DNA from 2 places in the Streptomyces sp. PsTaAH-124 genome. Region 2 is predicted to be linked to the other one. Evidence: riboswitches for the same ligand, from Rfam matches in the RefSeq annotation. Region 2 holds a riboswitch; the other holds the start of a gene.
What was found. A riboswitch is a leader RNA that binds a small molecule or an ion and turns the genes downstream of it on or off. The one in region 2 is predicted to bind fluoride.
Positions count from the first base shown of each region.

Region 1: it holds a riboswitch for fluoride, as region 2 does, so the genes downstream of both, B086_RS42095 (NUDIX hydrolase) here and B086_RS0112765 (DUF2180 family protein) in region 2, are expected to answer to the same signal.

Region 1 is NZ_KB892189.1:25,082-32,740, forward strand. Features, by position in the region: gene B086_RS0127365 (hypothetical protein) at 1-489, shown strand, start outside; gene B086_RS0127370 (proton-conducting transporter membrane subunit) at 482-2,569, shown strand; gene B086_RS0127375 (universal stress protein) at 2,622-3,083, shown strand; gene B086_RS0127380 (DUF190 domain-containing protein) at 3,142-3,492, shown strand; gene B086_RS0127385 (DUF211 domain-containing protein) at 3,537-3,821, shown strand; gene B086_RS0127390 (hypothetical protein) at 3,833-4,363, shown strand; fluoride riboswitch at 4,445-4,508, shown strand; gene B086_RS42095 (NUDIX hydrolase) at 4,539-5,054, shown strand; gene B086_RS40940 (diacylglycerol kinase family protein) at 5,079-6,050, shown strand; gene B086_RS0127405 (manganese efflux pump MntP family protein) at 6,085-6,660, opposite strand; gene B086_RS40945 (MutS-related protein) at 6,624-7,659, opposite strand, start outside.
Region 2 is NZ_KB892165.1:212,790-220,448, reverse strand. Features, by position in the region: gene B086_RS0112790 (SGNH/GDSL hydrolase family protein) at 92-877, shown strand; gene B086_RS0112785 (TetR/AcrR family transcriptional regulator) at 961-1,581, opposite strand; gene B086_RS0112780 (MBL fold metallo-hydrolase) at 1,719-2,945, shown strand; gene B086_RS0112775 (erythromycin esterase family protein) at 3,018-4,247, opposite strand; gene B086_RS0112770 (TioE family transcriptional regulator) at 4,328-5,128, shown strand; gene B086_RS0112765 (DUF2180 family protein) at 5,290-5,496, opposite strand; fluoride riboswitch at 5,658-5,738, opposite strand; gene B086_RS0112760 (inorganic diphosphatase) at 5,807-6,298, opposite strand; fluoride riboswitch at 6,324-6,390, opposite strand; fluoride riboswitch at 6,503-6,566, shown strand; gene ettA (energy-dependent translational throttle protein EttA) at 6,607-7,659, shown strand, end outside.

The DNA.
Region 1 (7,659 bases), on a different contig from region 2:
ACCGCGCGCTTCCGCCGCTCCCTGCACATCCGGCACGTGGACGCCGGTTCCGACGGCAGCGACGAATGGGAGATCGCCGCCCTGGTCAATCCGGTCTACGACATCCACCGGCTGGGCATGTTCCTGACGGCCAGTCCGCGCCACGCCGACGTGCTGATCGTGACCGGGGCGGGCGCCCGGGGCATGGCCGCGCCGCTGCGGCGCACCTACGAGGCGACCGCGCGGCCCGTCGTGGTGATCGCCGCCGGCACCGACGCGTGCAGCGGCGGCATGTGGGCCGGGACCTACGCGACGCACTCGGGCATCGGCGGCCTGCTGGACGTCGACATCTGGGTGCCCGGATCGCCGCCGAGCCCGTTCTCGCTGCTCCAGGCGCTGCTGCTGGCCACCGGCCGGCTCGACGGCGCGGGCCGGAAGCCGCCGGACCGAAAGCCGCCGGTCGGCGAGACGGCGGACGGCGGGACGGCGGAGGGAGGCCGGGGTGAGTGAGCTGATCGCGGCCGGTCTGCTGCTGTTCGCCGCGGCCGCCCTCGTCGACGTCCTGCCGGGGCGGCGGGCACCGTACGCCGTGCCGTATCTGCTGGGCGCGGCGGGCAGCGGCTGCCTGGCCGCGGTGGGCGCCGTCGCTCTGGGCCGCCCGGGGCACGCCCCGCGCCTGGACCTCGGCGACACCCTCGGGTTCGGCGCGGCCGCCCTGCGCGTCGACGCCCTTTCGGGCCTGTTCTGGCTGCTGACCTTCGCCGTCGCCGTCGCCGCCGGTCTCACCGCGGCGGGCTGGGCGTCCGCGCGGCGGCCCGGCCGGGGGCCGGCCGCGTACCACGCCCTGGTGCTCGCCTCCGTGGCCGTGGTGGAGAGCGCGGACAACGTCTTCCTGTTCGTCATGGCCTGGGAGGGCATCACCCTCGGCTTCTATCTGCTGACCGCCGCCGGGCACCGCCGCATCGGTCCGGCCGTGGCGACGTTCGGCTTCGGCAAGGTGTCCGGTGCCGCGCTGCTGCTCGGTCTGCTGACCGGCACCGCCCGCACCGGAGACTTCTCCCTGGCCGGGCTCGCCGAACTGCCCGCGGGCGCCGCGCGTTCGGCCACCTGGGCGCTGCTCGTGCTGGCCTTCGCCGTGAAGACCGGGCTGGCTCCCGTGCAGGTGTGGCTGCCGCGCGGTTACGCCGCCACGCCCGCGGGACTGCGTCCGGTGCTGGCCGGTGTCGCCGTCAACGCGGGCTTCTACGGGCTGTGGCGCACCTTCGCGCTGCTGGGTCCGCCGCCCGCCTGGCTCGCCGTCACCCTGCTCCTGCTGGCCGCGCTGACCGCGTTCCTCGGCATCGCCCACGCGGCCGTGCAGGCCCGGCTGGAGCGGGTCATCGCCTGCTCCAGCATCGAGAACGCGGGCCTGATCTGCACCGGGTACGCCGTCGCGCTCGTCGGCGCGCTCACGGGCAGCGAGCGGCTCACCGCCGCCGGGCTGATCGCCGCCACGCTCCAGACGATCGCGCACGCGGTCGCCAAGACACTGCTCTTCGCCGGGGCCGCGGCCCTCGAAGCGGACGCCGGGACCGGCGACCTCGAACGGCTGCGCGGCACCGCGCGCCGGCTGCCGTGGGCGGCCGGCGGGCTCGCCGCCGGTGCCGTCACCCTCGCCGGGCTGCCGCCCACCGCGGGCTTCGTCTCGGAGTGGTTCCTGCTGGAGAGCCTGATGCAGCAGTTCCGGTACTCCGCCTTCCCCTACGGGCTCGCCCTCGCGGTGGCGGGCGCCCTGATCGCGCTGACCGCGGGTTTCGCCTCGGTCACCTTCGTCCGGATCGTCGGCATGGTCGTCCTCGGCCCCCGGGACGACCGTCCGGCCCGCCGCGCCCCGTGCCGGGCGGACCTGGGGGCCGCGGGGCGCGCGGGCGTCCTGCTGCTGGCCCTGGGCGGCCTGGCCGCCGCCCTGACCCCGCTTCAGCTGCGGGTGCTCGGCGCGGGTCTGGCACCGCTGGTGCCGCGGGAGGTCAGCGCGGGCGCGCTGGTGTCGCCCTGGGTCGTGCAGCCCGTCTTCGCCGGGTTCTCCAGCCTCTCCCCGAGCTGGCTGTGGGTGGTGATGCCGGTGCTGTGCGCGGGCGTCCTGGTGCTGCTGGTGGCGGCCTCGCGCGGCGGGGCCCTGCGGGTGCGGCGGGTCCCGGCGTGGCGTTCGGCGAGCGGCGGTGTGCACGGCGACGACCGGTACACCCCCTTCGGGTACGCCAACCCGACCCGGCGTGTCCTGGGCGCCGTGCTGCGCACCCGGACCCGCGCCGTCCCCGCCGGGGCCGCACCGCCGGGCAGCGGGGAACCACCGGAACCGGGACCGGCGCGACCGGAACCGGGACCGGAGGGTGCCGGGCCGGTGCGCACGGCGGCGACCGGAGGCACCCTCGACTACGCGTCCGACGTGGTGGAGGTCGTCGAGGTGTATCTGTACCAGCCGTTCTACCGTCCGCTGCGCGCGCTGGTGGCCGCGGCCAAACGCCTCCAGTGCGGCCGCCTGGACGCCTATCTGACCTACATGCTGATCGCCCTGGTCGGCGCCCTGGCGCTTGTGGCGGCCCTGTCATGAGCGGCCCGGCGGCGGCCGTGCCCGCGAGCCGTCCTGGTGAAGGAGGAGGCCGATGACCGCGTCACCGTTCCACAGGATCCTCGTCGGCTGGGACGCCTCGCCCGCCGCCCGCGCGGCGCTGGCGGCCGCGGTCGCCCTGGCCGGTGATCGGGGCGGCGTCCTGGTGCGCGCCGTGCTCGTACCGTCCGAGCACACCGAGACCGGCGGTGAGCGCACCCGCGACCTCGGCGCCCAGCGCGCCTGGGCGCAGGAGCGCTTCGACCGGGCGTGGCAGGCGCTGCCGCCCTTCGCCGGGCAGCTCCGCCTGGACTGGGGCACCGGCACGGACATCGCCGCCGACCTCCTCGCGAGCGCCGCCGAGCACGGATGCGACCTGATCGTCCTGGGCCGCCACGGCGCGGACAGCCATCTGCGGGCCCGGCCGCTGGGCGACGTGGTGCGGCGGGTGACCGAGCGGGCCGCCCTGCCCGTGCTCGTGGTCCCCGCCGCGGCGACCCCCGAGGACACCGGGTGAGAACGCCCCCGCACCAGGAACCCACGAGCAGTACGTCAACCGAACGGAGCAACCGCGCATGAGCAGGCACACCCGCCCCGGACTGAAGGTCACCGTCCTCGTGGGCGAGAACGACACCGTGCACCACAAGCCCCTGGCCACCGAGATCGTGCACCGCGCGCACAAGGCGGGCATCGCCGGGGCCAGCGTCTTCCGCGGTGTCGAGGGCTATGGCGCCCACTCCCGCATCCACACCCAACGCATCCTGTCCCTGAGCGAGGACCTGCCCATGGCGGTCGTCTTCGCCGACTCCCCGGAGAAGGTACGGGCGTTCTTGCCGGAGCTCGACGGGATCGTCTCCGAAGGGGCGGCCATCCTGGAGGAATGCGAACTGGTCCGCTTCACCCCGGACGACCGTCCCGGCGCGTAGGCACACCGACAGGACACGCAGGCACTTCGACAAGGACACCGCTCATGCCGATCCGCCGGCTGGTCCTCGATGTGGACATGGCCATCAGCGAGCCGAGCCTCACCCATCTGGCGCAGAAGATCGAGAACGTGCCGGGCGTCCAGGCCGTCAACATCTCCGTGACCGAGATCGACGTCGAGACCATCGGGACCGACGTCACCATCGAGGGCGACGACCTGGACCTGCCGGCCATCCAGCGGGCCATCGAGCACGCCGGTGCCGTCGTGCACAGCACCGACGAGGTGGTCGCGGGCGCCTACACACTCGACCGGACCCCCCGCAAGAGATGACCGTCTCCGTCATGAGGGCCGCCGAGACCGTCCGGCTCCCCCTCGTCCTCGGGATCACCGACGGCCTGCTCAACGCCCTCACCCTCGCCTCCGCCTCCCTCACCGGGTCCGGCACCCCGGTCAGCTGGAGCCTGGCGGTGCGGGTCGGCTGTGCCGCGCTGGTCACCTCCGCCTTCACCGTCATGGTGGCCGACTACGCCGAACGCCGGGCCCATCTCGCGCACATCACCCGGCAGCTCAGCCTCGGCCACGGCCGGAAGATGGCCACCACGCACCTGGGGCGGCTCGCCCTGCTGCGGTCCTGGCGGGCCGCGCTCGTCGCCTGTGCGGCCAGCTTCGCCGGGGCCGCGCTGCCGCTCGCGCTGGGCGCGGTCCTGCCCGGCCCGCCGTGGATCGTCGTGGCCCTCGCCGTCCTCGCCCTGTCCGTCCTCGGCGCCGCACTCGCCCGCCTCCTGACCGCCCGCCCCGTCCTGTGGGCGCTGGCCATGGCGGCGGGCGGCGTCGCGACCACCTGGGTCGGCATCCGGCTGCGCATCGCGTGACCGGCCGGGCCGCGCGCGGGGTCCGCCGGGCCGCGCGGAGGACTTGCGGACGGACCGGGGACGTACGCCACAATGGGAGGGCGTCGCCATGGCGATGGGGCTCGCCACAACCGCAGGACCTCCTGCTGATGGCCTCTACCGGTAACACCCGCACATCATCTGCGAGGAGATCGGCATGAGGATGCCCGACGATGTCCTGCTGCGCTGCTCCGCCGTCGTCTTCCGGGGCGAGTCGGTGCTGCTCGTCCACCGCACCGCGCGGGGCGCGGACGACTGGGTGCTGCCCGGCGGCACCCCCCGCGCGGGCGAGAGCATGGTGGCCTGCGCCCGCCGCGAGACCCGCGAGGAGACCGGCCTCGCGGTGGAACCGGCCCGGGTCGCGTTCGTCCTGGAGGCCGTCGATCCGGACACCGGGCGGCGGACCGTGGACCTGGTGTTCACCGCGGGCCGCGCGCCCGGCCAGACGCCCGCCTCCCGGGAGGAGGGCATGACGGCCGAGTTCGTGGCGTTCCCCCGGCTGCGCGATCTCGACATGAAGCCGCCGCTGGCGGGCCATCTGCCGGGTCTCTTCCACCGGGGCGGGCGCCGGTACGCGCCCTACCTGGGCAACCTGTGGCGCCCGCAGAACGGCACGCGGGTCACCCGCGCCCTGTCGGCGCTGCCCCTGCTCCCCCCGTTCCGCTCCCGGTGACGCCCGGACGGGGCTGAGCGCGCCATGGCCGCGGAGCGGCGGGGCCGTCCGGCGCCGACGGGACGCGCGGACCCGTCCCGCGTACGGCCGCTGCCCGGCGGGGCCGGACTGCGGGTGGTGGCCAACCCGGCCGCGACCGGCGCGGAGCGCGCCCTCGCCGAGCTGCGGAGCCTGCTGCCCCGGGCCCGCCCGGTCACCGTCCGCTCCCCTGACGGCCTGCCCGCCGCCCTGGAGGCGGCCGCCCGGTCGGCGGCCGAGGCGGGCGGGGCGCTGGGGGTGGTCGGCGGTGACGGCTCGGCCAACGCAGCGGCCCGCGCCGCGCTGCGCCACGGCCTCCCGCTCGCCGTCTTCCCCGGCGGCGCGCTCGACCACTTCGCCGGCGCGGCCGGGCTGCGTTCCGTCTCCGTGGCGGCCGCCGCCGTGCAGGAGGGCCGGGGAGCGGCCGTCGATGTGGCCCTGATCGGCACGCCGGGCCCCCACCGGCCGCCCCGGGTGTTCCTGAACACCTTCGCCCTGGGTGCCTACGCCGATCTGGTCCGCTTGCGGGAACTGGTCCGCCGCCGCTGCGGACGGCGGGCCGCCACGGCGCTGGCGCTGCCCCTGGCCAGCGGCACCGCCCGGCCCTTCACGCTGCGCCTGGACGGCACGCCACGCCGCCTCTGGCTCCTCTTCGCGGGAAACGGCGTGTACCGGCAGCACTCCCTGCACGCCCTGCCGACGCGCGAGCGGCTGTCGGACGGCCTGCTCGACGTGCGGCTGCTCGACGCGGACGCCGGGCAGCGGCACGGCCGGCTGGTGGCCCTGCTGGCCGAGGCGGTCGACGCACCGCACGCGCTCGTCCTTCCCAAACAGCACGTCGTGCCCCGGCTGTGGCTGGCCGGGCTGCGCGGTCTGACCTACGCCTACGACGGCGAGACGGCCACCGCTCCCGACACGCTGACCCTGACGGCGGCGCCCGCCGCCCTGCTGCTGTACCGCCCGGTGCCCGCGGAGTGACCGTGGGGCCGGGCGGCGCGGGCCCGGAGCGGGGCTATGCCCCGGTCGCCTCGTGCACCCCGACACCGATCAGCACGGCGGCGGCGACGGCGGGCGACCAGGCGCCGACGACCCTGGCGGCCACCCCGGTCCCCAGTCTGTTGCCGAGCCAGATCATCGCGTAGCCCCAGAACGTGACGGCCGCGGCGACGCCCCACAGCGGGACCGCCGCCGAGACCGTGGCCCCGAAGCCGTTGGCGACATTGGTGAACGACAGGCCGACGCCGAGCAGCAGGCCCTGGCGCGGGCCGGGGGGTGCGGACACCGGCGGCGCGGTGCGGTGGGCGCGGCGGGGCCGTACGTACATCTGGTACAGGTAGAGGAGCGCCACCGACACGAGCACCCCGCACGCGACCAGGCCGGCGACGGCCGGTGGCACCCGGCGGGAGACGAGGTCTCCGCCGTACGCGCCCAGCAGGACACTGCCGAGGCCGACCGTGTTGACGAGCGCGTTGATCCGGTGCGGGAACCTGATCCCGGCGACGCCGTAGGCGAGGCCCACTCCCCAGTTGTCGAAGTTGGCCGCCAGGCCGATCAGATCGGCCGTGACCGCGGTGCGCAGCCAGTCCATGGGCGTCCCGTTCCGCGCTCGTCGAGGTGTGCCGCGCCCACCGGAGCCGTCGGCCGCTCGCCGAAGACGCGCGCGTACAGATCGGCGCCGTGGGCGGTGGGTTCGGGCGGGCCCTCGACCAGCCGGTGGGTGCGGCGGCCGTCGGGGGTGCGCTCGGCGCGCAGGAACACGGTGCGGGGGCCGTCCGGGCGGTGTGTGTACAGGCCGTGGGACAGCTCGTAGAGGTGGGTGACGCACACCGCCTTCACCCCCGCCTCGGTCAGGGCGCCAAGGATCTGCCGGTTGATCTCCGCGCCCTCCCGCTCGTCGGTGGCGGCGAACGACTCGTTGAACAGGACGAGGCCGCGCGCGGTGAGGCGGTCGGCGATGCCGCTCATCCGTGCCAGCTCCTCGTCCAGTTTGCCGCTGACCAGGTCCGGGTCCTCCTCCCGCCGGAAGTGGGTGAACACCTGGTCGCGCGGGTCGGCGGCGAAGGAGACGGCGGCGGCGAACATGCCGCTCTGCGCCATGAGATGGGCCAGTCCCACGGCGCGCAGGAAGGTGGACTTGCCGCCCTCGTTGGCCCCCGTGACCACCAGCAGCCGGGCCCCGTCCGCGGCCACGTCGCTGCCGACGACGGGGCCGGGGCCGCGCAGCGCGAGGCACACGTCGTACAGGCCGCGGCAGGTGAGGACCGGTGTGCCCGGGGGCGCGGGATCGGGGCGGCACACCGGTGCGCCCCGGGCGGCGAGCGCCGCGCGCAGGTTGAGGCAGCCGGTGCAGAAGCCCAGTTCGCGGCGGAGCGCGGTGAAGAAGGCCAGGATGTGGTCGCAGGAGCGGGCCAGCGCGTCGGCGGCGAGGTCGAGGCCGCGCCCGCGCAGCTCGCCGAGCGCCCTGGCCCCGGCTTCGTCGCGTTCGGGCAGGTGGTACGTGTACGCCGGGGGTCCGGAGGAGGTGAACAGGTCGCGCCAGCCGCGCTTGTGCGGCGGTTCGCGCAGCACGTACCCCGCGCCCCGGCAG
Region 2 (7,659 bases):
CCGTCAACCCCTGCCTACGGTCGCGTAAGTCACATCGGAAGGTGAATCATGGGCCGACGTGGCAGACGATTCGAAGAGTGACAGCAGATCAGTGATCGGGTCGTACGTGGCGGTGGGGGACAGCTTCACCGAGGGCGTCGGAGACCCCGGACCCGACGGAGCGTTCGTCGGCTGGGCCGACCGGCTCGCCGTGCTGCTCGCCGACCGGCGACCCGAGGGCGACTTCCGGTACACCAACCTCGCCGTGCGCGGAAAACTGCTCGACCAGATCGTGGCGGACCAGGTGCCGCGGGCGGCCTCACACGCCCCCGACCTGATCTCCTTCTGCGCGGGCGGCAACGACATCATCCGGCCCGGCACCGACCCGGACGACGTGGCCGAACGGTTCGAGAAGGCGGTCGCCCGGCTCACCGGGGCGGCCGGCACCGTCCTGGTCACCACCGGCTTCGACACCCGCGGCGTACCCCTGCTCAAACACCTGCGCGGCAAGATCGCCACGTACAACGGGCATGTGCGCGCCGTCGCCGACCGCTACGGCTGCCCCGTGCTCGACCTGTGGTCGCTCAGGACCGTCCAGGACCGGCGGGCCTGGGACCACGACCGGCTGCACCTCTCGCCCGAGGGGCATACCCGCGTCGCGCTGCGCGCCGGACAGGTCCTCGGCGTCGACGTACCGGCCGACCCGGACCAGCCCTGGCCCCCGCTGCCGCCGCGCGGCACGCTGGAGGTCCGCCGCGACGACGTCCACTGGGCCCGCGAGTACCTGGTCCCGTGGATCGGCCGCCGTCTGCGGGGCGAGTCCTCGGGGGACGCCGTGACGGCCAAGGGGACGCTGTCCCCGGACGACATCAGGACGCGGATCGCGTCGGTGGCCTGAGGCAGGCCGACCGGGACCCGCCGCGCGCGGGCCCCGGCCACCGGCCCCCGCACCACCGGAGCCCGGCAGGGCATCGGGCGCGCTCACCGGGCCGCGGCGGTCAACGCCTCCCGGTCCAGGCCCAGTTCGCGGGCCAGGGCGTCGTCGACCCACTCCAGTGCCCGGGTGCGGGACAGCGTGCCCCCGTAGCAGGTCAGCTGTACGGCGAGACCGTCCAGATAGGCCGTCAGCCGCAGGGCCGTACCGGCCGGGTCGGGGCAGTGGAACTCGCCCGCCGCCACCCCCTCGGCCACGACCGCCGTGAGCGATGCCTTCCAGCGCCGGTCCAGGTCCCGGGTGACCTCCCGCAGCGCGGGTTCGCGCACCGCGGCGGCCCAGCCCTCGATCCACAGCCGCCAGCCCTTGGCGCTGCCCGTCGGCGCGTACCAGCGCACCGCCGCCCGCAGCCTGCGCACCGCCGTCGTACGCCGTCCGAGCAGCGCGCGCAGCCGCGCCAGGTCGTCCTCGGCGGCGCGGGCGAACGCGGCGGCCACCAGGTTCTCCTTGGTCGAGAAGTGGTAGAGCACCAGCGCGTTGCTCACCCCGAGGACCGCGGCGACGTCGGCGATCCGCACCGCCGCCACACCCCGCGCCTCGATCTGCCCGATGGCGGCCCGCAGCAACTCCTCGCGCCGCTCCGCCACGCTCAACCGCACTCTCGCCACGCGAGTCACCCTAATGGGTCTTGCCTCTCAGACAAGATCTGTGCCAGGCACCCGCCGGGGACGGCGCGGGGCGGCCCGGGAACGGCGCGGCGGCCCCCTCATAATGGACCACCTGAGCGACCCCACCTGGAGGTAACGTGGCCGGCTTCCGTCCCTCGATTCCCGGGCTGAGCGCCCTGCGGCCCGAGGCCTTCGGCGTGGACCCCGGCGGTGCGCGCATGGCGCGGATCCGCCGCTCCCCGCACTTCAAGGACGGCGTCTTCCAGAACCCGGGAGGCCCGGCGAGCATCCGGCCCTCGGGCTCGATGCTCGACTTCGCCAAGCACTACTTCGACAAGGACGAGCGGGTCCGGCGCTCGCCCCGGGGCAATATCCCGGTGCACGCCACCACCTTCGCCGACCTGGCCCGTCCCGCGGCCAGCGGTCTGCGCCTGACCTGGCTGGGGCACTCCAGTGTGCTCGTGGAGATCGACGGGCACCGGGTGCTCTTCGACCCGGTGTGGGGCGAGCGCTGCTCGCCGTTCCCCTTCGCGGGCCCCCGCAGGCTGCACCCGGTGCCCCTGCCGCTGGCCGCGCTCGGCCCGGTCGACGTGGTGGTCATCTCCCACGACCACTACGACCACCTGGACCTGCCCACCATCAAGGCACTGGCCGCCACGGACACCCTCTTCGCGGTGCCGCTCGGCGTCGGCGCCCACCTCGAACACTGGGGTGTCTCCGCCGACCGGCTGCGCGAACTGGACTGGCACGAGGCCACCAAGGTCGGCGGACTGACCCTGACCGCCACCCCCGCCCGGCACTTCTGCGGCCGCGGCCTGCGCAACACCCAGCACACCCTGTGGGCCTCCTGGGTCGTCGCCGGTGACGAGCACCGCGTCTACCACAGCGGCGACACCGGCTACTTCGACGGTTTCCGGGACATCGGCGCCGACCACGGCCCCTTCGACGCCACGATGATCCAGCTCGGCGCGTACTCCGACTTCTGGCCCGAGGACCAGCCGGACGCCGGGCCGCTGCCGGGCGCCTGGCCGGACATCCACATGAACCCCACCCAGGGCGTGCAGAGCCACCTCGACCTGCAACAGGGCCGGGCCGAGGGCGTCATGCTGCCCATCCACTGGGGGACGTTCAACCTCGCCCTGCACCCCTGGTCGGAACCGGCGGAGTGGGCGCTGGCCGCGGCGGACGCGGTCGGCCAGGCTCTGGCCCTGCCCGTCCCGGGCCGCCCCTTCGAACCGGCCGGTGAGCTGCCCGCGCTCCCGTGGTGGCGCGACGTGTCCCGGTCCGCCCGCGCCCGCAGGTGGCCGGCGCCCGAACTGGGCCTGAAGGCCGCCCGCGGCCTCGACCTGCTGGCCGAGGACTGAACGAGGACTGCCGAGGACTGCCGAGGACCGAACCACCCGCCGCGCCCGCGCGGCCTCCTCCGCGCCCTGCTGTCAGGTGTGCGCCCGTCCGGCCTCCGGGACGTCCTTCACGAACACGATCCCGTCGGTCCGGGCCAGGTGCGCCGGGTCGAGCGGGGCGTAGCCGTGGTACGGCGACTGCCGGGGGACGGGCGGGGTGCCGCCCGCGAGGGCGTCCGCCAGGCCGCGCGCGTCGACGACACGGGGCCCGTCGGCTCCCGGGAGGGCGTACAGGATCCCTTCGAGGGTGTCCGGCGGCGGGACGTCCACACCCCGGTGGCGGAGCGTGCCGAGGGCGGTGGCCAGGAACGCGTACCGCTCGCCCAGGCGGGCGCCCACCAGCGCGCCCGCGCTCCACCACCGCACCGGCCGGCCGTCCATGTGTATGGTGCTCAGCTCCCGCTGGAGGTGGCCGTTGTGGGCGTGGACCAGCACCGGGCCGCGTTCGGCGAGGGCCAGCAGGTTGGCCGCCATCATCCGGTCCCGCAGGGCCACCAGCCAGGTCATCCGGTCCGGTGAGGTGTCGGCCGTCCGGGAGTGGTAGCGCAGCAGCCCGGTGGCGGTACGCCCGTACAGGCGCGCCCGTTCCAGCTCCGGTGGCGCGGCCGCCTCCATGAGCAGCGGTGTCTGGGTGTCGAGCAGCGTCACCAGGTCGTCGGCGATCAGCCGGAGCCGCGCGGCCTCGGCCGAGCGCCCCACCGACCGGGCCGGGTCCCGCATCGCGGCCGGTTCGCTCCAGCGGCCGTCGGCGCCGAGCAGCCGGTCCAGCTCCGGCGCGGCGCACGGAAGCAGACCGGCGTCCACCCGGGCGGCGAGAAAGGCGTGCAGCGCGGTCAGGGCGTGCCGGGGGCTCTCGGCGCCGGTCATCTCCAGCGGGCCGTCGATCCCGGCGAAGCGCACCCGCTCGGACAGCGGTCGCCCCTCGTTGAACTCCCGCATCCAGCGCACCAGTTCGCGGTTGGGCGCCGACACGTTGAACCACTCGTGACTGAAGCCGCGCTCCATCACCTCGTCCAGGGAGCCCCTGCCCCAGGTGACGTAGTCGTCCACGGCCAGGCCCCGCAGGCAGTCGCTCTCGATCGCGACGGTGCGGTACCCCTCCTCCTCGACGAGCTGCCGGAACAGCGCGTCGCGCGGTGCGAGGAGCGCGTCCTCGCCGTGGGTGGGCTCGCCCAGGGCGAGGATCCGGGGCCGGGACGGGAGCAGCCGCAGCACGGCGGCGGCGTCCACGGCATGGGCGGTGTTCCTGATACCGGTAGCCATGCCTTCAACGCTATCGTTGAACCCTCGGTGGAAACTTTTCCCGACCGCCCTCTTCAAAAGCCCCGGAAAACGGCAGGATCATGGCGTCCGACCCTCAAAGCAGCCCGCGAAGCAGCCTGCGGCTCAGGCCGGTCGACCTGGCCCGAGCGCACGGGCTGTCCACTCAGGCGGTCAGGAACTACGAGGCGGCCGGCATCCTCCCGGCCGCCGCCCGCACCGAGCACGGCTACCGCACCTACACCCCGCTGCACGCGCGCGCCCTGCGCACCTTCCTCGCCCTGGTGCCCGGCCACGGCCACCGCACGGCGGCCGCGGTGATGCGGGCGGTCGGGGAGGGCGCGGTGGAGGAGGCACTGCGCCTGATCGACGAGAGCCACGCCCAGCTCCTGGAGGACCGGCGGACCCTCCAGGCGGTCGAACAGGCCCTCCGGGGCCTCACATCACCTGCCGCGCCCGGTCCCGGCCCGGTGCCCCGGTCCGGACCGGTGCCCGCCTCCGTCCCGCGGGCCGGGGACTCCGGTCCGCGGGCCGGGACCTCGGGCGGCTTCATCGGCCCGCTGGCCGGGCAGCTCGGCATCCGGCCCGCGACCCTGCGCAAGTGGGAGCGCGCCGGACTGGTCCGCCCGCGCCGCGATCCGCGCACCGGCTACCGGGTGTACGACGAGGCCGCCGTGCGCGACGCCCGGCTGGTGCACCAGCTCAGACGCGGCGGCCATCCGCTGGAGCAGATCGCGCCGTTGATCGAACGGGTCCGCGCGGCGGGCGGCCCCGAACCGCTGGAGGCCACCCTGTGCGACTGGCGGGACCGGCTCAGCGAACGCGGGCGCGCGCTGCTGGCCGGGGCCGCCGAACTGGACGCGTATCTGCGCGAGCGCGGCTGACGGACGGACCGCACGAGGATGAAGTGAGGATGGGGTGAGGGGTGCGCCGGTCAGGACACGGCGCACCCCTCACCGGTGCCCTTCTCGCGACCGGGGCGCGCGGGTGTGCGCCTCGGAGGGACCCGCGCTGAAGGGCGGTCGGGGCAGGTGCCGGGAACCGGTCACCCGCTGCGCTCCGCGGCGAGGCAGGTGCGGCACACCATCCGCCGCGCGGCACGCGGCTTGGTGGCCAGACCGGCCCCGGTCAGGTCGTGCAGCGTCTGCGGAGTGGGCCGCCCGTGGCCGCGGCAGATGCCCGCGCCGCACGTACGGCAGACGGCGACGGCGACCGTCGTGACGTCGAGTTCCTGACAGTCGAAGCAGATCATCGCACCGCTCCGTCCCGGCCGGGGCCGGACGGACGCGCCGCACCCGGCAGGTGCCCCGGACGCGGGCGGCGCTCCGGGAGGCGCGGGGGAGTGGGTCCGTGAACGTGCACGGACGGCGGCGAAACGTCCACGTGCGTACCTCCCGAGGGCATGCGTCCTGACGTCGGTCAGGAACCATCAGCCCGGAGGAGGGCGGTTCGGGCCGGAGAACGGCCCAGGCGGGATCCATCGCCGAGTCCGAGTGAACCGGTCCGGGCGGCGCCGGTCAAGGCCGCCGCCGCCATCGGTGTCCCGGTCCCGCCGGGCGGCCCTATTCCAGACAGCCTGTGAGACGGGCGTACGCCTGCCGGGCCTCCGTCACGAACTCCTCGGCGGCCGGGGGGCCTTCGCACTCCTCGACCCGCCAGTGGTGCGCCGGGTCGAGCCGGTGCAGCACGGTGGCGAGGGTGCCCTCGTCCGCGTGCCAGGCACGCAGCGCCCGTACGCCGGTGAGGGCCGCGAAGTTGGCGTCGTGCGCCGGTACGCACACCAGCTCCGGGCACGGACGGCCGTCCCTGAGCGCGTGCACCAGCGCGACCGGCCGGGCCCGCACGGTCCGGCCCGGCAGCGCCGGTTCCTCCATCAGCAGCAGGACGGCGGTCGGCTCGCCGTCCTCGGTGAGGGTGTCGTCGATCCGGCCGGCGCCGACCGGGTAGCCGGTCACGCGGGTCGAGCCCGCGGCGGCCACATCGTGTCCGTCCGATCCGTCGTGCGGTGCGAACGGCGATCCGACCGTCGCCGCCACCATGACCATGATCTCCATCGCAGGCTCCTCCCGTGGTACGGCGGTCCACGCAGAGGCCATCAGCACGGCGGTCCGTGCGGTCACGGGCGAGCCCCATCGCCCCGGCACGTTCATTCTCCCCGGCCCGGCCGCCGGATATGCCTGCCATGTCCACCTGACGTCCGTCGCCACCGGGTGCGGGCGGCTCGGGCTGGCGCGCGGGCGCCCGCTGTGGGCACCATGGACGGAGACGGCGATGAGGCTCGCCCTTGACCGCACACCCCGTGCTGATGGCCTCTGTGAACGACGGCCGCCTCCCCGGCGGCCCGGTTACGGAGGCATCGCGGATGTACGCGTACACGATGCGCAACGTGCGGATGGCCCACGGCGACAAGGTCGTCCTGGACGACGTCACCCTCTCGTTCCGGCCCGGCGCCAAGATCGGTGTGGTCGGCCCCAACGGCATGGGCAAGTCCACCCTCCTGCGGATCATGGCGGGACTCGAACAGCCCGCGCGCGGGCAGGCGGCCCCGGCCCCGGACACCCGCGTCGGCATCCTGGAGCAGGAGCCCCGGCTCGACGACACGGCCACCGTCCGGGACAACGTCGAGGAGGGCGTCGCGGGCGTCCGGGACATGCTGCGCCGCTACGAGGAGGTCACCGCGCGCCTCGGCCGGGCCGAAGGACCGGAGGCACAGGACCTCCTGGACGAACTCGGCGCGCTCCAGGAGGCCCTGGACCACGCGGGCGCCTGGGACCTCGACTCCCGGCTGGAGCAGGCCATGGACGCCCTGCGCTGCCCGCCGTCCGGCACCCCGGTCCGCGGACTGTCGGGCGGTGAGCGCCGCCGGGTCGCGCTGTGCCGGCTGCTGCTGTCCCAGCCGGACCTGCTGCTCCTGGACGAGCCGACCAACCACCTGGACGCCGAGTCCGTGGCCTGGCTGGAACAGCACCTGGCCGACTACCCGGGCACGGTCGTCGCGGTCACCCACGACCGGTACTTCCTGGACAACGTCGCCCGCTGGATCCTGGAGATCGACCGCGGCCGCATCCACCCCTACGAGGGGAACTACTCCACCTACCTGGAGACCAAGGCCGCCCGCCTCCAGGTGGAGGGCCGCAAGGACGCCAAGCGGCAGAAGCGGCTCGCCGAGGAACTGGCCTGGGTGCGCGCGGGCGCCAAGGGCCGGCAGGCCGCCTCCAAGGCACGCGTGCAGCGCTACGAGGAACTGGCGAGCGAGGCCGCGCGCCGCCGCGAACCGGACTTCGAGGAGATCCGGATCCCGCCGGGCCCGCGCCTGGGCAGCCTCGTCCTGGAGGCCGACCACCTCACCAAGGGCCACGGCGACCGGCTGCTGATGGAGGACCTGTCCTTCTCGCTGCCGCGCGGCGGCCTCGTC